DNA from 4 places in the Actinoplanes lobatus genome. Region 2 is predicted to be linked to each of the others. Evidence: riboswitches for the same ligand, from Rfam matches in the RefSeq annotation. Region 2 holds a riboswitch; each other region holds the start of a gene.

Region 1 (5,665 bases), 240 kb from region 2:
CCATGAACGCGAAGGGGTTCTTGCTGCCGTACATCGGGTCGATGCCGAGTGCGGCGAGCCGCCGGTCGGCGACGTGCTGGAGGTATTCGCGCATGTCCGCCGGCGACATTCCGGAGACGCCCTGTTCGAGCAGGTCGGCGGCGAACTGGACCTCGCACTCGACGGCCTCGGCCAGCATGTCGCGGACCTGCTGCTGCATCGTGGCGTCGAACAGGTCGGGCTCCTCGGCCCGCACCTGGTCGACGACGTCGAAGGCGAACGCCATGTGCATGCTCTCGTCGCGGAACACCCAGTTGGTGCCGGACGCGAGACCCTGCAACACGCCGCGGGAGCGCAGGAAGTAGACGTACGCGAAGGCGCCGTAGAAGAACAGCCCTTCGATGCAGGCGGCGAAGCAGATGACGTTGAGCAGGAATGCCCGCCGGTGCTCCTTGGTCTCCAGCCTGCGCAGATCGAAGACCGAGTCGATCCACTTGAAGCAGAACTCGGCCTTACGGGCGATCGACGGGATGTTCTCGACCGCGGCGAACGCCTCGAAACGCTCCTGCTCATCGGGCACGTAGGTGTCGAGCAGGTTCAGATAGAACTGGACGTGTACGGCCTCCTCGAACAGCTGCCGCGACAGATAGAGCCGGCCCTCCGGCGAGTTGACGTGTTGATACAGGTTGAGGACCAGGTTGTTGGCGACGATGGTGTCGCCGGTGGCGAAGAAGGCGACCAGCCGGGACACCAGGTGCTGTTCGGCGGGCGACAGTCTGGCCAGGTCGGCGAGGTCGGAGTGCAGGTCGACCTCCTCCACGGTCCAGGTGTTCTTGATGGCGTCCTTGAAGCGGTCGAAGAAGTGCGGGTACTTCATCGGCCGCAGGGTCAGGTCCATTCCGGGGTCGAGCAGCATTACTGGCAGGCCTCACACGATTCGGGGTTTTCCAGGGAACAGGCCTCGGCCGGCGTGAGCGCCGGGATGAGGGAGACCGGGGCGGTGACAGCGGGCGCGACCGCGACGGTGGCCTGCTGGATGCGGGTGGCCGGACGCGAGCGCAGGTAGTAGCTGGTCTTGAGACCGGCCTTCCAGGCGTACAGGTACATCGAGGAGAGCTTGTTGATGGTCGGTGCGGCCATGAACAGGTTCAACGATTGCGACTGGTCGATGAACGGGGCCCGGGCCGCCGCGAGTTCGATCAGCGCCTTCTGCGGCAGTTCCCAGGCGGTGCGGAACAGTTCCCGTACGTCGTCCGGCAGTTCGGCGATCGCCTGCACCGAGCCTTCGGCGCGCTTGATCTGCTCGCGGATGGCGGCGGTCCACAGTCCGCGGGACTTGAGTTCCCGTACCAGATAGGTGTTGATCTGAAGGAACTCGCCGGACATGGTCTCGCGTTTGAACAGGTTGGACACCTGCGGCTCGATGCATTCGTAGGCGCCGGCGATGGACGCGATCGTCGCGGTCGGCGCGATGGCGATCAGCAGCGAGTTGCGCAGCCCGTGTGCGGCGATGGTCGATCGCAGCGCCTCCCACCGGTCGGTCTGCGTGACCTCGGCGCCCCACAGGTCCGGATGCAACTCACCCTTGGCGGCCCGGGTCTCGGGGTACGCCGGATGCGGGCCGACGGCGGCGGCGAGTTCGGCCGACGTCTCCAGGGCGGTCAGGAAGATCTCCTCCTGGACGCGGGTCGACAGGTCGCGGGCTTCGGCGGAGTCGAACGGCAGTCGCAGGGTGAAGAACGCGTCCTGCAAGCCCATCAGCCCGAGCCCGACCGGCCGCCACCGCGGGTTCGAGGCTGCGGCCTGCTGCGACGGGTAGTAGTTGATGTCGATGACCCGGTCCAGGTAGACGACCGCGGTCCGCACCGTCTCTCTCAACTTGACCCAGTCAACACCGTCAACGTTGACGTGTTGACCCAGGTTGATCGAGCCGAGGTTGCAGACGGCTGTCTCGTCGTCGTTGTTGACCTCGAGGATCTCGGTGCACAGGTTCGACAGGTGGATCACGTTGCCGGGCTCGCCCGTCTGGTTCGACAGCGAGTTCGAGCGGTCCTTGAACGTCATCCAGCCGTTGCCGGTCTGCGCCAGAGTGCGCATCATCCGGCCGTACAAGTCTCGGGCTTTGACGGTTTTGACGGCCTTCTTCTCGGCCGCCCGGTAGGCCTCGGTGAATTCGTCACCGAACAGGTCCGGCAGTGACGGGGCGTCGGACGGGTCGATGAGCGACCATTCGCCGTCGGCCTCGACGCGGCGCATGAACTCGTCCGGGATCCAGTTCGCCAGGTTCAGGTTGTGCGTGCGGCGGGACTCCTCGCCGGTGTTGTCGCGCAGTTCCAGGAACTCCTCGATGTCCGGGTGCCACGGCTCCAGGTAGACACATGCGGCGCCTTTGCGGCGGCCCCCCTGATTGACCGCCGCCACCCCGGCGTCGAGCGTTTTCAGGAACGGGACGATGCCGTTCGACTTCCCGTTGGTTCCGCGGATCAGGGCGCCCCGGCCGCGGATGCGTGACCAGGCGATGCCGATGCCGCCGGAGAACTTCGACAGTTTCGCGACCTGGTGGTAGCGCTCGTAGATCGAGTCCAGTTCGTCCTTCGGCGAGTCGACCAGGAAGCACGACGACATCTGGGTGTGCCGCGTGCCGGAGTTGAACAGCGTCGGCGAGCTGGGCAGATAGGCCAGCGAGGACATCAGCCGGTAGAAGCCGATCGCCTCCCGGGCGTCCTTGGACAGTCCGCAGGCGACCCGCAGCAGCCAGTACTGCGGGGTCTCCACGACCAGGCGGGACTGTGGGTGGCGCAGCAGGTAGCGGTCGGCGACGGTACGCAGGCCGAAGTACTCGAACCGCAGGTCACCGGCGGCGTCCACGGCGTCGTCGAGTTTGCGCGCGTTGCGGGCCACGAACGCCGCGGTATCGTCGCCGATCAGGCCGAGGCCGTGGCCGTAGCGGATCGACTGGCTGAAACTGGCGACGCCCTGACCGCGGACCTCCTTGTCGACGTACGCGGCGAGCAGCCGGGCGGCGAGCTTCGAGTACTGCGGTTCCTCGCCGATCAGCTCGGCCGCCGTCTGGATCGACAGTTTGTCCAGCTCAGCGGTGGTCGCCCCGTCGTACAGGCCACTGATGGTCTTGGTCGCCACCCGCAGCGGGTCGACCTCACCGAGATCAGCGACCCACAACTCGACCGCCTTGACGATCTTGTTGACGTCGACCGGCTCCAGGTCGCCGTTTCTCTTGCGCACCTGCATCACATGGCGGCGCTGCTCCGGCACCACATGTCCGGTAGCCGGCGGATCCTGCGTAGCTGCTGTCATGTCTCGTCCCCCTCATCACGCCGGCCGAGGTCTCGGGTGCGCAGGAGGACGCCGCCGCGGCCCAGGAAGGGCCCGGCTGATGGCGTCGGCCGTCCCACGCGGCCTTCGACCGCCGCGCATCACTGTGGATGCACGGCGCGCTGGCAGGTCTTCGGACTCGTGGGCCTTGGGTAAAGCCGCCTACTGGCCGTCGCTTCCCAGGCTCTGACGAGCCCAGTGCTTCATGACGGCGGTCGTTCCCACTCACCGCTGCGGGGCAGTCCCGGTTTCACACCGGGTTCCCTGTTGCCTCGGACACACCCTGACGGGCGCGGCCGAACCAGCTGCGGGGAACACCATATATGGGCGGCATCGGAAAGTCACAACCCCACATGGTGTGTCCAAACCGTCACCCTCATGGCGGCATCGTTCGTGGGGCGCCGACACCGGCATTGGCCAGGATCGCCGGCAGCAGGCCGGGAAAGCGCTTCTCCACGTCACGTGTGCGCAGCTCGCAGCAACGGAACCGGCCGGCCTGGCTCACGCGTACGAGACCGGCGGTGGTGAGAGTCCTCAGGTGATGGGAGAGGGTCTGGCCGGTCACCGGCACGTCGAACGCACCCTGCACCACTCCCCCAGCGGTGGCCAACTGCCGGACGACCTCCAGCCGCACCGGGTCGCCGAGAGCGTCGAGCACCCTGCCGAGGTCGACGTCAGCAAGGTCGGGATGTGCCCAGCCCCGTGGCCGCCGTCTCCGCACGTCGTACCTCATCTCGTGACCCGCCTTCTCGCCGACTGTCCTTACCGGGTGAGTCGCTTCGGCGGAGCGTTCGGTTCCCGGATCGCCACCGGCCGGAAAGCCAATAATGGTCAGGTCATGGGTGAGGATGAATTGAGCGCCGTTCGGCGACGACTTCCACGAGGATCGCGAACCTGGGGAATGGTGACCGGATTCCCGGCGGGTGCCGGGCGCGCGGGCATGGCGGTCGACGTCGGCGACCCGGTTCCCGGTTGGGTCGATGCGCTGGCGCTGCCGGAGGAGCCCTCGCAATGGCCGCCCGTCGGGCGTAAGGGCCTGTTCGAAGTACTCCAACATCGCGGGTTCGAGATTCGGCTGCTTCCGCTCGACGCCGGCATGCGTGGCCGGGGCGCGCGGTCACACCGACGGTCGGGGTCGGAATGGGCGGCGATCGCGCGACGCCGGCCCGTGGGCGCCGTCCTCGACGCAACGGTCGAGCGCGTATTTCCGGGCAATCGCGAGTACACCGTCCACTTCGGCGAGGCCTACGAGACTGTCGAGTACGAAGGCACCCCGCCCGACCCCGGCGCCCGGGTGTCGCTCATGGTCGAAAAGCAGTCGGAGTGGACACGCTCGTTGATACTTCGCCCCTGCGACGAGTAGGGCGATCATCCTGAGTCACCACAGTTTGATCTGGTCGGGGTCATTCCCCGTCCAGGTCAGTGGTGCCGCCTCCCAGTGCCGTTTCAAGCGCAACATCAAGAACATCGTAGGCTCGCCATGACCGGCTCAATCCTGAGGTGCTTGCCCTGCCAGCACGCGGCGCCGTCGCTCCTCGTAGTCGGAGGCAGTGAGAACACCGAGGTACTCGACGAGAAGCCCTTTTGACAGCCTGTCGATGCTCAGAACATCTGGCGAACTCACCCGGGCAGCGTAGGCCAGTGAGCCGGCCGCGTGCACAACATCCGCCGACCGCCTACTTCGCGGCAGATCAATAAGCAGGGCCCCGGCAAAGTCGTGACGGTGTCCGACTTGGGGGATCTGGAGTAGAAGCGCCGCTGTTGGGTGTAGCAAGACGGGCATGACCGGTTCGAAAGATCATCAAGGTTCCTACGCCACGATGATCTATCCGAAGTGAGTCATGCCCGCACTGCCATCATCGCTGATCTCCTCTTTGTCCTGCGCACCGGCTCTGACCGTGCCCGAAACCGCTGGCGGCCTGGTGGCAGTGCTCGATTGCCTGCCTGATCCGCGGGCACGTCGTGGGGTCCGGCACCGGTTGACGGCGGTAGTGATCGCAGCAGTCTGTGCCGTGATCGCCGGCTGCCGTTCCTATACGGCGATCGCCGAATGGGTCGCCGACGTTCCGGCCTCGACAGCTCTCGCCCTGGGTATCGCCCCTGACCGGCGCCCCTCTGAAGCGATGATCCGCCGATTGCTGCAGGCCCTCGATGCGCAGCTGCTGACCACGGCGATCGCTGTCTGGCTCGTAGGCCGGGCCGAGACCTCGACAAGCCGGCAGGCCATCGCGGTCGACGGCAAGACACTGCGCGGATCCCGCACCGGCGACAGCACCGCCCGGCACCTGCTGGCCGCCTGCGATCAGAACGCCGGCATGGTCCTGGCCAGCACCGATATCGACAGCAAGACCAA
Region 2 (5,665 bases):
CCGCGAAATCCTCGCGCCACCCGCCGGTCAGACTGTCCGGCGTGACACTCCAGTCGACCTCCGACCGCGCCGCCACCAGCTGAAAGTTGTGGACCACCTGAAACAGATGATTCAGCAGGTCACGAACCTGGAACTCGGCACACGGCGTGGCATGCCCCAACTGCTCGTCACGCACCCCCGCCACCAGGGCCGAAACAGCGGGCACGGCACGGCCCAGCAGGTCACTGATCTCGGTAGACATCCACCCAGACTAGAAACCCCGGCCGCCCACAGCCAGCAACCCACACCACCCGGACGGGTGAACGCGTCACGCCCGAGCCGGGTCGGTCACCATCAGCGGATCCTCCGGAACCTCCACCCGCCCGTCGGCCTCCGCCGCCGTCACCCCCACCAGTTGCAGGAACCGGCCGCCACCCAACTGCGGGTCCTCCGTCAGGATCAACACCGTCAAACCGGTGTCCGGGCCGTCCGTGTGCGGAAACCCCGTCACCGGAGCACCCCAGTTGATCCACTGGCCGTCCTCCACCGGACCGTCCAACGACGCCACATACGCCGCCACCTGATCCAACAACACGAACGGCCACTGTGGCGGCTGCTCCTCGACACCGCGGGCCACCCGCAACGTCAACTCGAAACCCCAGCGCTCACCCAGCCCGTACCCGACCAGATGCCAGTGCCCGGCCGCCGGATACGCCGACGCCGCCCGCAACCGGTAACCCTCATCCGGATACGTCACATGCCACGGCCGCTCATCCGGATACAGCCCGCCCATCGCCTCGGTGACCGCGTCCCACATCATCCCGGCATTCGATCATGACCGGCCCGCCAACCGCGACGCCGACCCCGCCCCACCACCACCGCCACCACACCGGCCAGCACCGCCAGCCCGGCACCACCGGCCGCGAACCAGCCCGCCCGCACCCACTCCGACGAATCCGCCACCCGCCGCGGCGCCGCCACCACACGAGGAGCCGCGGCCACCACCGGGCCCGCCTCCTCCGACAGCGCCCGATACGGATTCAACAGCCCGTACCCGTACTCGTCACTGCGCGCACCACCCGGCGCCGGATCCACCGACCGCAACAACCGCCGGGTTATCTGCGCCGCGTTCTCCCGCGGAAACCGCTGCTTCAACAGCGCCACCGTCGCCGTCACGAACGGCGTCGCGAAACTCGTCCCCTGCACCACCTGATGACCGGCCACCGGCGACGCCACCGTCACATCCCCGAACGCCACCAGATCCACATGCTCACCGACCTGCGAATACGACGCCCGCAACCCGTCCGCGCCGACCGCCCCGACACCGATCACCCCCGGATACGCCGCCGGATACACCACACCCGCGTCCGGGCCGTCGTTACCGGCCGCCGCCACCACGATCACCCCCGCCGCCACCGCGTCCGCGATCGCCGACTCCACCGCCTCGCTCTCCTGCGGCATCACCAGCGAGATGTTGATCACCTGGGCGTGACCCGGCCCCACCGCCCACCGAATCCCCTGCGCGAACGTCTGCGAACTCCCGCCCGACGCCGTCGCCGTCGTCTCGTCGATGTCCTGCTGCTCACTGACCCGCACCGGCACGATCGTCACCCCCGGCGCCAAACCCTGCACCCCACTACCGGCATCCGCGCCCGCCGCGATGATCCCGGCCACCCCGGTCCCGTGCCCCACACAGTCCCGGCGGCCCGCGAACTCGTTACGCAGAAAATCCCGGCCCGCCACCACATGACCCTTGAGCTGCGGATGCCGCGCATCGACACCGGAATCGACCACCGCCACCCGCACCCCGGCCCCGGTCGCCAACCCCGCCAACCGCGCCGGCGCGTACGCCTTCAACTCCGCCGGCACCGCCGACACCACCGGCTTCGGACCCAGGCACTGCGCCGCCCACGCCTGCCGCGGAACCGGCACCGCCACCGACACCACCAGCCCGGCCACCACCGCCACCGGCCACCGCACCACCACGACACACACCCCCGACCCCGTAGACCGGCGTGGATGCTACCGCCCGACGGTTGTGCCCGGCCCACCCCGGCCGATAGGTTGAAAATCCAATCTGCGGTGCGCTGAGGGAAATCCGGTGAAAGTCCGGTGCGGTCGCGCCACTGTGAACCAGCCCCACGGGGCCGGTGAGTCAGGACGCTCACGCGCCGCAGGCCCCATCGATCGGGACGCGTCATCCCGTAGGAGGTTGATCCGCCATGCCCAAGGCACAAGCGCTCACCACCCCCACCGTCTCCCCCACACTGCTGGCCACCGCCGCCGGCTTCACCGGCATCATGCTGCTGCTGGCCTACCTCGTCGCCTTCGACCAGGGCGCCCTCTCCCAGTCCGGCATGTACCTGCACGAACTCATGCACGACGGACGCCACCTGCTCGGTGTTCCGTGCCACTGACCCCCAGCTACCCGCAACTGCTGCTGAGGGGACTACTCGCCGGCCTCATCGCCGGACTGCTCGCCGGAACGTTCGCCTACCTCGCCGGTGAACCGCACATCAACGCGGCCATCGCCATCGAAGAAGCCGGCACACCCGCCGGCGACGCCCTCGTCTCCCGCGACGTCCAGTCCGGCCCCGGCCTGTTCCTCGCCACCGGCCTCTACGGCATCGCACTCGGCGGCATCCTCGCCACCGCCTACACCGTCCTGCGACGCCGCCTGCACACCACCGGCGACACCACCGCCGCCCTCGGCCTCGCCGCAGCGGCCTGGACCGGCATCGTCCTGGTGCCCTACCTCAAATACCCACCCAACCCACCCGCCGTCGGCGACCCGGCCACCATCGACCAGCGCACCGCCGCCTACCTCGCCGCCCTCGCCCTCGGCCTCGCCGCCGTCTGGGCCGCCGCCCTCGCGGCCCGCACCCAAACCCACCCCTGGGCCCGCGCCACCGCCGCCACCGCCGCCCTCCTGGTGGTCGTCACCATCGCCTACACCCTCCTGCCCACCTTCGACGAGGTCCCCGCCGACTTCCCCGCAACCCTGCTGTGGGACTTCCGGATCACCTCACTCGGCACCCAGACCATCCTCTGGACCACCCTCGGCCTCGGCTTCGCGGGCCTGCTCGCCCGCCTCGCCCACCGCACCGAAACCCCCGTCACTTTTCCGTGACCGGGCTACGGCTGATCGCCGCCGGACACACCCGCGCCCTGCGCCGGGCCGTGTTCGGCGGCGACGACCCTCTCGACGAAGCCGGCCGCACCATCGCCGGCACCCTTGACATCCCCGGCGGCGGCGGCCCCTGGACCAGCGCACCCTCCCGCGCCGCCCGCGAAACCGCCGCACTGCTCGGCGCCACCCCCGGCATCGACCCGGCACTCGCCGACCCCGGCTACGGCACCTGGACCGGCCACACCCTCGACCAGATCGACCCGGCCGACCTGCACACCTGGCTCACCGACCCGGCAGCGGCACCCCACGGCGGCGAATCCCACACCCAGCTGCTCACCCGCGCCACCACCTGGCTGCACACCCGAACCGAGCCGACCCTCACCGCCGTCGCCCACCCCATGATCATCCGCGCGGTACTCGCCGCCGCCCTAGACCTCCCGGCAACCGCCATCCGCCGCCTCGACATCGCCCCACTCGCCGTCGCCCGCCTCACCCGCCACCCCGACGGCTGGCACCTGCACCTGCCACAATCCACCCCGTGACCCTGCACATCACCATCAACGACCTCACCGCCCCCGACATCGCCGCCCTCCTGCAACAACACGTCGACGACATGCGCGCCACCAGCCCACCCGACAGCAAACACGCCCTCGACCTGGGCGGGCTGCGCACACCCGACATCACCCTCTGGACCGCCCACGACGGCCCCCACCTCGTCGGCTGCGCCGCCCTCAAACACCACGACCCCACCACCGCCGAAATCAAATCCATGCGCACCGCCACCACCGCCCAACGCCGCGGCGTCGCCACCACCCTCCTGCAACACCTCATCACCGAAGCCCGCCACCGCCACTACACCGACCTCTACCTCGAAACCGGCACCGCCGACTACTTCGCCCCCGCCCGCGCCCTCTACCAGCGCTTCGGCTTCCAAACCTGCCCACCGTTCGCCGACTACCGACCCGACCCCCACAGCACCCACATGCACCTCACCCTCTGAACCCTTTCCGGTACGCACGACCCAGCCCCCGCCGAACCACACCTACCGCCGCACCACGCGACCACGCTGCCCGCGCACGCCCGCGACGCACCATCCGGGCTGAGCGCCCCCGGTCACCCTCACCCCAAACCGGGCCTTCCAAAGTGCGGGCCGTGAAGCTGGGATGCCTGCTTGAACGCAGCGGGGAGCAAGCCGGTCAGGGAGTTCGTCCATCCGGGGTGCGCAGGGATCGTGGCGTCACCGCGTGCTGTTCCGTGAGATGGCTGTCCATGGCGGTGTTCAGGTCGGCCATGAACGCCTCGACCTGTTCCAGCAACTGGGGCGGGTAGTGCGACATCACGGCGTCGAGGCGGTGGGCGAGCGGGCCGAAGAACTCGTCCGCCCGTTCCTGGATGTGCCCACCGCTGCGCAGCGTGATGATGCGCCGGTCGGAGTGCTCGCGGGCGCGGGTGATGTGCCCGGCCGCTTCGAGGCGGTTCAGCAGCGCGGTGGTGGCCGGCGTGGACAGGGAGGTTCGCTCGCTCAGCCGCGCCGGTGACAGGGGGGTGCCGCGCTCCTCGGCGGCGGCGATCTCCAGGACCGCGGTCGCATCCGTGGAGTGCAGGCCCAGCCAGGCAGCGAAGCGCCGGCTGAGCTCGGCGTAGTGGCCGCCGTAGATCCTCAACGACTCCATCAGCCGCTCACGCTGCTCCGGGACACCGTCGCGCACTGCTTCCTCCATGCCGTCGCCCTCCTCTGCTGTCACGCGGTTGACAAGCTACCTCCACCACTTTACCTTCGCCATGGAATTATTTCACCATGGAGGTAACTGAACGTGCGTGACCCGTCCCCCACCCTCAACCAGACGACCGAGCCATACCGGTGGCGATGGCTGATCCTGACAGCGATGATCGTCGCGGAGATCATGGATCTCCTGGACGCCTCGATCGTCAACGTCGCCGGACCCGACCTCGAGAAGTTCCTCAAAGCCGGCTCCGTCGGACTGCAATGGGTGATCGGCGGCTACGCCCTCACCCTCGGCGCCGGGCTCGTACTCGGCGGCCGGCTCGGCGACCGCCACGGCCGACGCCGAATGTTCCTGATCGGCCTGGCGGCCTTCGCCGCGACCTCGCTGCTGTGCGCGGCCGCACCGAACATCGAGTCGCTGATCGCCTTCCGCCTGCTCCAAGGCGCCGCCGGAGCGATGCTGCTACCTCAAGGCCTGGGCCTGCTACGGGAAAACTTCTCCGGCCCCGAACTCACCAAAGTCTTCGCGATCTTCGGACCAGTCCTCGGCCTGGGCGGCATCATCGGCCCGGTCCTGGGCGGCTTCCTCATCGAGGCCGACTTCCTCGGCCTGGGCTGGCGGTCGGTATTCCTGATCAACCTGCCCATCGGCATCGCGGCACTGACCGTCGCCGCGAAGTTCGTACCCAAAAAGCCGGGCGACCGCACGGTACAGGTCGACATGACCGGCGCCGCCCTGGTCATGATCTCCTGCGCTCTGCTGGTGCTGCCGCTGAACCAGGGGCAGGAGAACGGCTGGCCGCTATGGACATGGCTGTCCATGGCCGCCT
Region 3 (5,665 bases), 7.0 Mb from region 2:
CGTCGGCGCGCAGCTTGCCGACGAGCGGCGCCTCGTCCGGCTCGACCCCGTCCGGCAGCGGCTCCCGGAAGTGCGGCCGGGCGAACGCGGCGGCCGTCACCTCCCTGATCACGCCGACATCGGCGGGGGTCTCACGTCGAATGATCACCGGTCCTCCAGGGAACCCTCGGTCTCCAAGTAAAGCTCACGCAGCGCGGCCAGTGTCTCCGGTTCGGGGGACTCCCACAGCTTGCGGTCGGCGGCCTCCAGCAGCCGCTCGGTGATGCCGTGCAGCGCCCACGGGTTCGACTGGCGCATGAACCCCTGGTTCTCGTCGTCGAGCGCGTAGGACGCGGCGAGCTGCTCATACATCCAGTCGGTCACCACGCCGGCGGTCGCGTCGTACCCGAACAGGTAGTCCACGGTCGCCGCCAGCTCGAAGGCGCCCTTGTAGCCGTGCCGCCGCATCGCGGCGATCCAGCGCGGGTTCACCACCCGGGCCCGGAAGATCCGCGCGGTCTCCTCGGTCAGGCTGCGGGTCCGTGCCTGGTCCGGGTTGGTGGAATCGCCGATGTACGCCGCCGGCGCGCGACCGGTGAGCGCCCGCACCGTGGCGATCATGCCGCCGTGGTACTGGAAGTAGTCGTCGGAGTCGGCGATGTCGTGCTCGCGGGTGTCGATGTTCTTCGCGGCCACGTCGATCCGGCGGTACGCGTTCTCCATGTCCCCACGAGCCAGCACCCCGTCCAGGCCCCGCCCGTAGGCGAAGCCGCCCCACACCGCGTACACCTCGGCCAGATCGGCGTCGTCCCGCCAGTTCCGGCTGTCGATGAGCGGCAGGATTCCGGCGCCGTACGCCCCCGGCCGCGACCCGAAGATCCGCATGGTGGCCCGCCGCCAGTCGCCGTGCTCGCCCTGGTCGCGCAGGGCGTGCTCGCGGACGAAGTTGTCCGGCTCGTCCAGCCCGGCGATCAGGGTGAACGCGTCGTCGAGCAGAGCCACCACGTGCGGGAACGCGTCACGGAAGAAGCCCGAGACACGGACCGTCACGTCGATGCGGGGGCGGCCCAGCTCCTCGGCCGGGATCGGCTCCAGGCCGGTGACCCGCCGGGACGCCGGATCCCAGACCGGGCGGACGCCGATCAGGGCGAGGATCTCGGCGATGTCGTCGCCGGCGGTCCGCATGGCGCTGGTGCCCCAGGCGGAGAGCCCGACCGAGCGGGGCCACTCGCCGTGGTCGGCCCGGTAGCGGGTCAGCAGCGAGTCGGCCATCGCCTGCCCGGTCTCCCAGGCGAGCCGGCTCGGGATGGCCTTGGGGTCGACGGAGTAGAAGTTGCGGCCGGTCGGCAGCACGTTGATCAGGCCGCGCAGCGGGGAGCCGCTGGGGCCGGCCGGCACGTAACCGCCGTCGAGCGCGTGCAGCACGTTGGTCAGCTCGTCGGTGGTGCGGGCGAGCCGCGGCACGACCTCGGTGGCCGCGAACTCCAGCACGCGCACCACATCCGGCAATACCGACAAATCCGAAATATCGTGTACGCCGGGAAGCGTCGCCGGAGGTGCGGTGGAAGCGGCGCCCGCCGGTGCGGCGGAAGCGGCGCCCGCCGGTGCGGCGACCAGGTCCGCCGGGACCTCCGTCGGCCAACCACGCTCCTCCATGGCCGTGACCAGTGCCCGCGCCTGCGCCTCGATCTCGTCGGTCTCCGCGGTGGACGCGTCCTCCGCGAGACCCAGCGCCTCCCGCAGACCCGGCAGCGCCGCCACCTGACCGGCCCACATCTGCCGCGCCCGCAGCATGGCGAGCACCAGGTTGACCCGCGCCTCCCCGGTCGGCGCCGCCCCCAGCACGTGCAGCCCGTCACGGATCTGCACGTCCTTGACCTCACACAGCCATCCGTCGATGTGCATGATGAAGTCGTCGAACTCCTCGGCCTCCGGCCGGTGCCGCTGGCCGAGGTCGTGGTCCATCTTGGCGGCCTGGATCAGCGTCCAGATCTGCGCCCGGATCGCCGGGAGCTTGGCCGGGTCGAGGGCGGCGATGGTCGCGTGCTCGTCGAGCAGCTGCTCCAGGCGGGCGATGTCCCCGTACGACTCGGCGCGGGCCATCGGCGGGATCAGATGGTCGACCAGCGTGGCGTGTGCCCGGCGCTTCGCCTGCGTACCCTCGCCGGGGTCGTTGACGAGGAACGGGTAGATCAGCGGCAGGTCGCCGAGGGCCGCGTCGGTGCCGTCCGACGCGGACATGCCCACGTTCTTGCCGGGCAGCCACTCCAGGTTGCCGTGCTTGCCGACGTGCACCACCGCGTGCGCGCCGAACTCGTCGGCCACCCACCGGTAGGCGGCCAGGTAGTGGTGGCTCGGCGGCAGGTCGGGGTCGTGGTAGATGGCGACCGGGTTGGCCCCGAACCCGCGCGGAGGCTGGACCATCACCACGATGTTCTCGTCGCGCAGCGCGGCCAGCACGATGTCGCCGTCGTCGACATACAGCTCACCGGGGGCCTGACCCCAGTGCCGCTCGACACTCTCCCGGAAGTCCTCGGGGAGCTGGCCGAACCAGGTCTGGTAGCGAGATGCCGGAATTCGCACCGGGTTTCCGGACAGCTGCTCCTCGGTCAGCCAGTCCGGGTCCTGCCCGCCGGCCGCGATCAACGTGTGGATGAGCCCGTCGCCGTCGTAGGACCCGAAGTCACCGATCCGGTAACCCCGGTCGGCGAGAGCAGCCAGCAGGGCGACCGTCGAGGCCGGCGTGTCCAGACCGACCGCGTTCCCGATCCGGGAATGCTTGGTCGGGTAGGCCGACAGCATCAGCACGATCCTGCGATCGGCCGGCGGGACGTGCCGCAGCCGGGCGTGCGCCACCGCGATCCCGGCCACCCGCGACGCCCGCTCCTCGTCGGCCGCATAGACCGACAGCCCGTCCTCGTCGATCTCCTTGAACGAGAACGGCACCGTGATGATCCGGCCGTCGAACTCCGGGATCGCCACCTGCGTCGCCGCGTCCAGCGGGGTCAGCCCGTCGTCGGCGGCCTCCCAGGCGGCCCGCGAACTCGTCAGGCACAGCCCCTGGAGGATCGGCACGTCCAGGTCGGCGAGCACGCCGACATCCCACGCCTCGTCGTCGCCGCCCGCGCTCGCGGTCGCCGGGCGGGTGCCGCCGGCCGCCAGCACGGTCACCACCAGCGCGTCCGCCTTGCGCAGCTCGGCCAGCAGCTCCGGCGGGGCGGTCCGCAACGAGGCCGTGAAGATCGGCATGGCCCGCGCGCCCTTGGCCTCGATCGCCCGGCAGAGCGTCTCGACGAACGCCGTGTTGCCGGCCATGTGATGCGCCCGGTAATAGAGCACCGCCACGGTCGCCTCGCCGGTGGACTCCGGGCGCGGCAGGAAACCCCACTGTGGGCTCTCCACGGCCGGCGCGAACCCGTTGCCGGTCAGCAGCACCGTGTCGGAGAGGAAGTCGTGCAGCGAGACCAGATTGTCCGCGCCGCCGTGCGCCAGATAGGTGTGCGCCTCGGCGGCCACCCCGGCGGGCACCGTGGACAGCTTCATCAACTCGGCGTCCGGCGCCTGCTCGCCGCCCAGGACCACCACCGGCACGTCGCCCGCGAGCAGCGTGTCCAGCCCCTCCTCCCAGGCCCGGCGGCCGCCCAGGATGCGCACCACGACAAGGTCGGCCCCGTCGAGCAGGCCGGGCAGATCGGTGACCGAAGTGCGGGCCGGGTTGGCCGGGCGCCAGGCCGAACCACTGGCCCGGGCGCTGAGCAGGTCGGTGTCGGACGTCGACAGCAGCAGAAACACGCGCGCTCCCCTCGGGGTCCGCGCCCCGGGTAGTCGGATGTCACGGCGACCGGAGTTCCTGGCTCCCAGGGCTCGAACTCCCTGGTGACAGTGGCGGGACCGCGCCGGAGTCACACCGGCTTCCTCCGCGGCGTCGCCGCTCGTGAGCCATAACTTTTCCGAACCCCGGTGTCCCGCGTCAAGGCGGAACGGCCGCTGTGACGCTGCCGACCCACCGAGAGGCGACGGTGAATTCCTGTCGGGGGTCGGCCGTAGTATCCGGGCCATGTCTCCCGTCCGGACTTCCGACACCGACGCCTGCCCCGGCGCGCTGCGGCTGCACGCCGCCGCCGACGGGTTGCTGGCCCGGGTCCGGCTGCCCGGCGGGCTGCTGACCGGCGCCCGGCTGCGCGCGCTGCGCGCGCTGGCCGAGGAGTTCGGCGACGGCGCCCTGGAGTTGACCTCGCGGGCCAATCTCCAGCTCAGAGGCCTGTCGGCCACCGACGCCCCGGCCTTGGCGACCCGCTTGCGCGCCGCCGGGCTGCTGCCCTCACAGACCCACGACAATGTCCGGAACATCGCGTCGCCGCCACTCCCAGGATCGACGATCCGCGCTCTGATACCGGCCTTGGATCGCGCCATCGTGGACGATCCCGCCCTGGCCGGCCTCCCCGGCAAGTTCCTGTTCGCGCTCGGCCACGTCCCCCTGTCCCCCGACGTCGCCGCCGTCCCGGCCCCCAACCCCGCACCGGCGCCCACCACCCGGCCGGCCCCCACCAACCCCACACCGGCGCCCACCACCCAGCCGCCCACGACCAGCCCCACACCACCGGCGCCCACCACCCACACGGCTGTCGCGGGGCCGGAAGAGCGGGGGCACACCGGTGGCGGGCTGTTCGCGATCCGCTTCGCCGGGCACGACACCGGGCTCCGGGTGGAGGCCGGCCGGGTGGTGCCGGCGCTGATCGCGGCGGCGCACGCGTTCCTCGCCGAGCGGGAGGAGCAGCGGGGCGACGGCCCGGCCGCGTGGCGTTTGCGGGAGTTGACCGACGGCCCGGCGCGTGTGTCGGCCCGGGTGGCCGGCGTCCTCGGGTTGACGCCCGTCGCCGTGCCGGCGGCGGTTCCGGTCGAGGCCACCGGCGCCACCGATCTGGTCGGTGTGGTGGCTCAGGCGGACGGGCTGGCCGCGGTGGGGGCGCTGGTGCCGTTGGGGCGCCTGACCGGCGTACCCCTCAGGGTTTTGGAAGGCGCCGATCAGCTGGTGGTGACCCCCTGGCGTGGGGTGATCGTGGCCGATCTGCCGCCGTCGGCGGCGGTGGAGTGGGCGGACCGTCTGGCCGCGGCCGGGCTCGCGGTGGCCGCGGATTCGCCATGGTCCGGGGTGACCGCCTGCGCCGGGCGGCCAGGTTGCGCGAAATCGCTGGCCGACGTCCGCGCCGACGCCACCGCCACGGCCCGTTTCGTCGACGGCCTGCCGGTCCACTGGGTGGGTTGCGCCCGCGCGTGCGGCAGCCCGTCCGGCCCGCACGTCCGCGTCGAGGCCACCACCGACGGCTACCTGGTCGCCCGCACGGACGGTGACCGAGCCGGCCCCGCCGACCTGCCAGGGATGACCAGCGCGGAGAGTGACCGAACCGGCCCAGCCCGGCCATCGCAAACGACCAGCGCGGAGAGCGGCCGAACAGGCCCAGCCCGGCCATCGCAAACGACCAGCGCGGAGAGCGGCCGAACAGGCCCAGCCCGGCCATCGCAAACGACCGGCGCGGAGAGCGGCCGATCCGGACTCGTCGGCGCATCGGGGATCTCCGGCGCGGAGGGTGACGGATCCGGACTGGTCGGCCCATCGACTGCGGGGGCGGGATCGCCGAGGATCAGCGAGGTCGGCGCGGCCGTGACCGGGTTGGGGGAGATCGTG
Region 4 (5,665 bases), 2.1 Mb from region 2:
GGCCCAGCTCCGGGACTTCGCGGACAAGATCCGCGTCCACACCCTCCTCCAGGAGGAGATGCGGACATTCTTCTCGAGCTTCCCGCGTAACGCGCACCCGATGTCGGTGCTGTCGTCCGCGGTCACGGCGCTGTCGACCTTCTACCAGGACGCGCTCGACCCGCTCGACGAGGAGCAGGTCGAAATCTCCACGATCCGGCTGATGGCGAAACTTCCGACCATCGCGGCGTACATCTACAAGAAGTCCATCGGGCACCCGCTGCCGTACCCGGACAACTCGCTCGACTACGTCGAGAACTTCCTGCGCCTGACCTTCGGCCTGCCGACCGTCCAGTACAACGTCGACCCCAAGGTCGCCAAGATCCTGGACATGCTGTTCATCCTGCACGCCGACCACGAGCAGAACTGTTCGACCTCGTCGGTGCGCCTGGTCGGCTCGGCGCAGGCCAACCTGTTCGCCAGCGTCTCCGCCGGCATCAACGCCCTCTCCGGCCCGCTGCACGGCGGCGCCAACGCGGCCGTCCTCGAGATGCTCGAGCAGATCCGCAAGGAGGGCGGAGACGTCACCTCGTTCGTCACCCGGGTGAAGAACAAGGAAAAGGGCGTCAAGCTCATGGGCTTCGGCCACCGGGTCTACAAGAACTACGACCCGCGCGCAGCCATCGTCAAGAAGGCCGCCCAGGAGATGCTCAACACCCTGGACAAGCCGGACCCGCTGCTGGAGATCGCCTTCAAGCTCGAGGAGATCGCCCTCTCCGACGAGTACTTCATCTCCCGCAAGCTGTACCCGAACGTCGACTTCTACACCGGCCTCATCTACAAGGCCATGGGCTTCCCCACCGACATGTTCACGGTGCTGTTCGCGATCGGGCGCCTCCCCGGCTGGATCGCCCAGTGGCGCGAGATGATGACCGACCCGGCCAACAAGATCGGTCGCCCGCGGCAGATCTACACCGGCTCGCCGGTCCGCGACTTCACGCCGATGGACCAGCGCTGACCTTTTCTCCACCCCGCGACGCCCCGCCCTTCCCGGCGGGGCGTTTCGCTTTTCAAGACCCATTTCCGGTACGGGGTGGATCGTTATCGATTAATTCCCCGTCCCGAAATTTCCGGCGATCTTCTGCAACGTGAGCCATTGCCGCCCGCGCCGGGCGTAGCTGCTGTGCCTGATTGCTCCGCTTCGCTCCGCGGCAAAACGCCTTGCCCCGACACCGGCGGTGTTTTGCGGGGGACGCTGAGTGCACGGCCGTTTAGCTCAGCGTGACCGTTTCGTGGTTGAACGTGTCAGCGGTATGAGGGGTGGGGAGGGTGGGCATGAGAGGGTCGGGACGGCACGTTCGGGAGGGGAAGCATGGACGTCGTGATCGGGATCGACACCGGGACCACCGCGACCAAGGGGGTCGCCGCCGGCCCGGCCGGTGAGCTGCGGGCGCTGACCAGCGTCCACTACCCGCTGTCGGTCCCCGGGCCGGGCCGGGCCGAACTCGACCCCCGGCAGCTCACCGGCGCCGCCGTGAAGGCGCTCACCGACGTGGCCGCCGAGTGCCGCGACCGCGGCGACCGGGTGATCGCGATCAGCCTCAGCTCCTTCCTGCACGCGCTGCTGCCGATGGACGCCGCGGGCCGCCCCCTCGGCCCCGTGGTGACGTGGGCGGACGGCCGCTCCGCCCGGCAGTGCGAGAAGATCGTCGCGGCCGGTCCGGCGAAGCGGCTCCAGGCCCGCACCGGCACCCCGGTCCACCCGATGTCGCCGCTCACGAAGCTGGCCTGGTGGGCCGAGGAGGACCCGGACACGCTGCGCGGCACCCCACGCTGGGGCGGCGTCAAGGAGCTGATCGTCGCGGCGCTGGCCGACGCCCCGTTCCTGGTGGACCTGTCGATCGCCTCCGGCACCGGCCTCTACGACATCCACGCCCGCCGGTGGGACGACGAGGCCCTGTCCATCGCCGGCGTGCGCCCCGGGCAGCTCGCCGAGGTCGTCCCCACCACGTACGCCCTCCGGCTGCGTCCCGAGGTGGCGTCCGCCGCCGGCCTGCCGCCGGACGTACCCCTGATCATCGGCGCCGCCGACGGCCCGCTCGCCAACCTGGGCGTCGGCGCCACCCCGCCCGGTGTCGCAGCGGTCTCCCTCGGCACGAGCGGCGCCCTCCGTACCGTCGTGGACCGCCCCACCGCCGACGCCGCCGGCCGCCTGTTCTGCTACGCCCTCACCGAGGACCGCTGGGTGATCGGCGGAGCGGTCAACAACGCCGGCTCGGTCGTACGCTGGGCCGCCCAGAGCCTCGCGGCCCCCGCCCCCGGAGCCCCTGGTGACCGCGGCGCCGGCGCGTATGACGACCGCGTTCCCGGCACCTCCGGCGGTCCCGGCCGTGCGCCCGGCGTCGCGGGCGAGGGCGCCGACGACCTGGACGCCGCCCTGCTGGCCGAGGCCGCCGAGATCCGGGCCGGCAGCGAGGGCCTGCTCTGCCTGCCCTACCTCCTGGGCGAACGTGCCCCCTGGTGGCGCCCCGGCATGCGCGGCGCCTACCTGGGCCTGCGCCGCGAACACGCCCGCCCGCACCTGGTCCGCGCCGCCGTGGAGGGCGTCTGCCAGCAACTCGCCCTGGTCCGCGACTCGTTCGACGCCGAGGGCTGCCCGGTCACCGAGATCCGCGCCACCGGCGGCGCCGCGGCCTCCCGCCTGTGGGTGTCCGTCCTGGCCTCCGCCCTCGACCTCCCGGTGACGGTCGCCGACGTCCCCGAGGGCACCGCCCTGGGCGCCTGCCTCCTGGCCCGGCACGCCCTCGGCGAACTCCCCGACCTGGACCGCGCCGCCGACCTGGTCCCCACCGCGAACGCCACCCACCCCGACCCGGAGGACGCCGCCCTCTACCGCCGCCTGCGCCCCCTGGTGGAACGCTCCGCCCTGGCCGTCCTCGACGTGGTCGCCGAACTCGACCGCCTGGCCCCCGAGCCTCTCCCCGCCACCGAGAAGGCGGTGAGCCGCTGACCGACCCCGCCCGCGGCTGATTCGACCGCGGCCCGCCCCGTCACGGCACCGTCGCGGTGCCGCTTCGAGACCGCCTGATCGTGGGCGCACGGTGGACGCGGCGTGGGGTCGGGCCGTCGATGCCGGACGGATTGGCGCACACGCGGCGCCGGCCGTGCGGACCGCCTTCGGAGAAGGTGCGCTCGGCGGGTGACGGATCCCGCGTTGACGGGTGCCCGGCCGGTCGGGAAGAGTGACCGGCGAGCGGTTGCGGAGGAACCCGGTGCGATTCCGGGACGGTCCCGCCACTGTGACCGGGGAGCGACCCGCTGACCACACACGCCACGGCACCTGCGCCGGAAGGCGAGCGGGAAACGTCGATCCGGGAGTCAGGAGACTCCGGCCGCTCGCGTCGACCGACGAGCGGGCGTGGACACCCGCCGGAAGGGATCCTGGTGACTACTCCGTACCCGTTCTCGGCCGTGGTGGGTCTCGACGACCTGCGCCTGGCCCTGCTGCTCACCTCGGTGTCACCGGCCGTCGGCGGGGTCCTCGTCCGCGGCGAGAAGGGCACGGCCAAGAGCACCGTCGTCCGCGCCGTGGCCGGCCTGCTGCCACCGGTCACCGTGGTGCCCGGCTGCCGTTTCGCCTGCGATCCCGCCGCCCCGGACCCGGCTTGCCCGGACGGCCCGCACCCCACCCTCCCCGGCCCGGCACGTCCGGACGCCCCGGCGGACGCCACGACCGCGGCCACGGTCCGGCCCGCGTCGCTCGTCGAGTTGCCGGTCGGCGCCACCGAGGACCGGGTGGTCGGCACGCTCGACCTGCAGCGCGCGCTCACCGACGGGGTGAAGGCCTACGACCCGGGCCTGCTCGCCGCCGCCCACCGGGGTGTCCTCTACGTCGACGAGGTGAACCTCCTGCCGGACCACCTGGTGGACCTTCTGCTGGACGCGGCGGCGATGGGCCGGGCACACGTCGAGCGGGACGGGGTGTCGGTCAAGCACGCGGCGAGATTCCTGCTGGTCGGCACGATGAACCCGGAGGAGGGCGAGCCCCGGCCCCAGCTGGTCGACCGGTTCGGCCTGGTCGTCAACGTCGCCGCACCCCGCGACGCCCGTCAGCGCGCCGAGGTGGTGCGCCGCCGCCTCGCCTACGAGGCCGACCCGGACGGTTTCGCGGCGCGCTGGGCCGACGCCGAACGCGACTACGCGGCGCGCATCGCCACCGCCCGCGCCGCTCTTCCGGCGGTGACGCTGCCCGACGCCGAACTCGACCGGATCGCCCGGGTCTGCCTCGCCTACGGCGTGGACGGCATGCGCGCCGACATCGTGGTCGCCCGCTGCGCCGTAGCCCTGGCCGCCTGGCACGGCCGCGACCGGGTCACCGCCGACGACGTCCGGGACGCGGCCCGCCTCGCTCTCCCGCACCGCCGCCGTACCGACCCGCTGGACCCGCCCGGCACCGACGAACAGAAGCTCGACGACGCCCTGGCCGAAGCCGAACGCCAGGCCGAACAGGACCGAGCCGAACAGGAACGCGCCGAACAGGAACGCGCCGAACAGGAACGTGCCGAGCGCGATCAGGCCGACCGCGAACGGGCCGAGCGCGAAGCAGCCGACCGGGAACGAGCCGGCCAGGACGGTCAGAACGGCGGCGGCCCCGACGACGAGCCGGACCCCGACATCGACCCGGACCCGGACGGCGGCGGCCCCGGCGGCGGAGGCCCGCGAAACGACACCCCGCGAGACGGCGGCGGGCCGTCCGGAGCAGGATCACCCCACGGGGGTACGGAGGAGAGCACGCCCCCGTCCAGCAACGACGAGGCGCCGCAACCGGAGAAGGCGGGCGCGACAGCCGCCGCCGGCCAGGCGTTCCGCACCCGCACACTCCGGATCACCGCCCGTGGCGAGGGCGGTCACGCCGGCCGCCGCTCCCCGGCCTTCGCCCGCCGGGGCCGCGTAGTCGGCAGCCGCGTCCCGCAGGGCAAGCTCTCCGGCGCCCCTCACCTCTTCGCCACTCTCCGGGCAGCCCTCGACCGAGCCGCCCTCGACCGAACCGCCCTATCCCCGGATCGGTTTGTGGCGTCCCAGGATCGGGTGCCTCAGGGTCAGGTGGCTCAGGGTCAGGTGGCTCAGGGTCAGGTGGCTCAGGGGCGGGCGGCCTGGGAGCGGCGGGGTGGGATCCGGGTGTCGCCGCGGGATCTGCGGGAGTCGGTGCATGTGGGGCGCGAGGCGAACCTGGTGCTCTTCGTGGTGGACGCGTCCGGGTCGATGGCCGCGCGGAAGCGGATGACGCTGGTCAAGACGGCGGTGCTGTCGCTGTTGCGGGACGCCTACCAGCGGCGGGACCGGATCGGGATGATCACTTTCCGGGGACGGGACGCCGAGGTGGTGCTGCCGCCGACGTCCAGCCATGAGGTCGGCGTGATGCGGCTGGCCGCGCTGCGGACCGGTGGCCGTACCCCGCTCGCGGCGGGGCTCCGTGCCGCGGCCGCGACCATCGCCACCGAGCGCCGCCGCGACCCGCGACGGCGGCCGCTGCTGGTGGTGGTCACCGACGGCCGGGCCACGAGCGGACCCGATCCGGCCCTGCTCGCGCCCGCGCTGGCCGGTGTGGCGACCGTGGTCGTCGACTGCGAGTCCGGCCCGGTCCGGCTGGGCCTGGCCGGAAAGCTGGCGGCGGTTCTTCGAGCCG

What was found. Region 2 has a riboswitch for cobalamin ahead of BJ964_RS34875 (CbtB domain-containing protein). Riboswitches for the same ligand answer to the same signal wherever they lie in the genome.
Region 1: it holds a riboswitch for cobalamin, as region 2 does, so the genes downstream of both, BJ964_RS36135 (ribonucleoside-diphosphate reductase subunit alpha) here and BJ964_RS34875 (CbtB domain-containing protein) in region 2, are expected to answer to the same signal.
Region 3: it holds a riboswitch for cobalamin, as region 2 does, so the genes downstream of both, cobN (cobaltochelatase subunit CobN) here and BJ964_RS34875 (CbtB domain-containing protein) in region 2, are expected to answer to the same signal.
Region 4: it holds a riboswitch for cobalamin, as region 2 does, so the genes downstream of both, BJ964_RS44085 (VWA domain-containing protein) here and BJ964_RS34875 (CbtB domain-containing protein) in region 2, are expected to answer to the same signal.

The regions. Positions count from the first base shown of each region.
Region 1 covers NZ_JACHNC010000001.1:7,865,920-7,871,584, forward strand. Annotated here, with positions in the region: gene BJ964_RS36130 (ribonucleotide-diphosphate reductase subunit beta) at 1-895, opposite strand, end outside; gene BJ964_RS36135 (ribonucleoside-diphosphate reductase subunit alpha) at 895-3,294, opposite strand; cobalamin riboswitch at 3,420-3,633, opposite strand; gene BJ964_RS36140 (ArsR/SmtB family transcription factor) at 3,689-4,045, opposite strand; gene BJ964_RS36145 (hypothetical protein) at 4,049-4,675, shown strand; gene BJ964_RS36150 (ISAs1 family transposase) at 5,154-5,665, shown strand, end outside.
Region 2 covers NZ_JACHNC010000001.1:7,621,392-7,627,056, reverse strand. Annotated here, with positions in the region: gene BJ964_RS34890 (TIGR03086 family metal-binding protein) at 1-241, opposite strand, end outside; gene BJ964_RS34885 (suppressor of fused domain protein) at 308-799, opposite strand; gene BJ964_RS34880 (S8 family serine peptidase) at 796-1,965, opposite strand; adenosylcobalamin (AdoCbl) riboswitch at 2,044-2,194, shown strand; gene BJ964_RS34875 (CbtB domain-containing protein) at 2,202-2,396, shown strand; gene BJ964_RS34870 (CbtA family protein) at 2,387-3,109, shown strand; gene BJ964_RS34865 (histidine phosphatase family protein) at 3,106-3,651, shown strand; gene BJ964_RS34860 (GNAT family N-acetyltransferase) at 3,648-4,109, shown strand; gene BJ964_RS34855 (MarR family winged helix-turn-helix transcriptional regulator) at 4,306-4,854, opposite strand; gene BJ964_RS34850 (MFS transporter) at 4,924-5,665, shown strand, end outside.
Region 3 covers NZ_JACHNC010000001.1:590,419-596,083, forward strand. Annotated here, with positions in the region: gene BJ964_RS02570 (GNAT family N-acetyltransferase) at 1-148, opposite strand, end outside; gene cobN (cobaltochelatase subunit CobN) at 145-3,771, opposite strand; cobalamin riboswitch at 3,805-3,932, opposite strand; gene BJ964_RS02580 (precorrin-3B synthase) at 4,037-5,665, shown strand, end outside.
Region 4 covers NZ_JACHNC010000001.1:9,691,642-9,697,306, reverse strand. Annotated here, with positions in the region: gene BJ964_RS44095 (citrate synthase) at 1-997, shown strand, start outside; gene BJ964_RS44090 (gluconokinase) at 1,352-2,989, shown strand; cobalamin riboswitch at 3,242-3,368, shown strand; gene BJ964_RS44085 (VWA domain-containing protein) at 3,424-5,665, shown strand, end outside.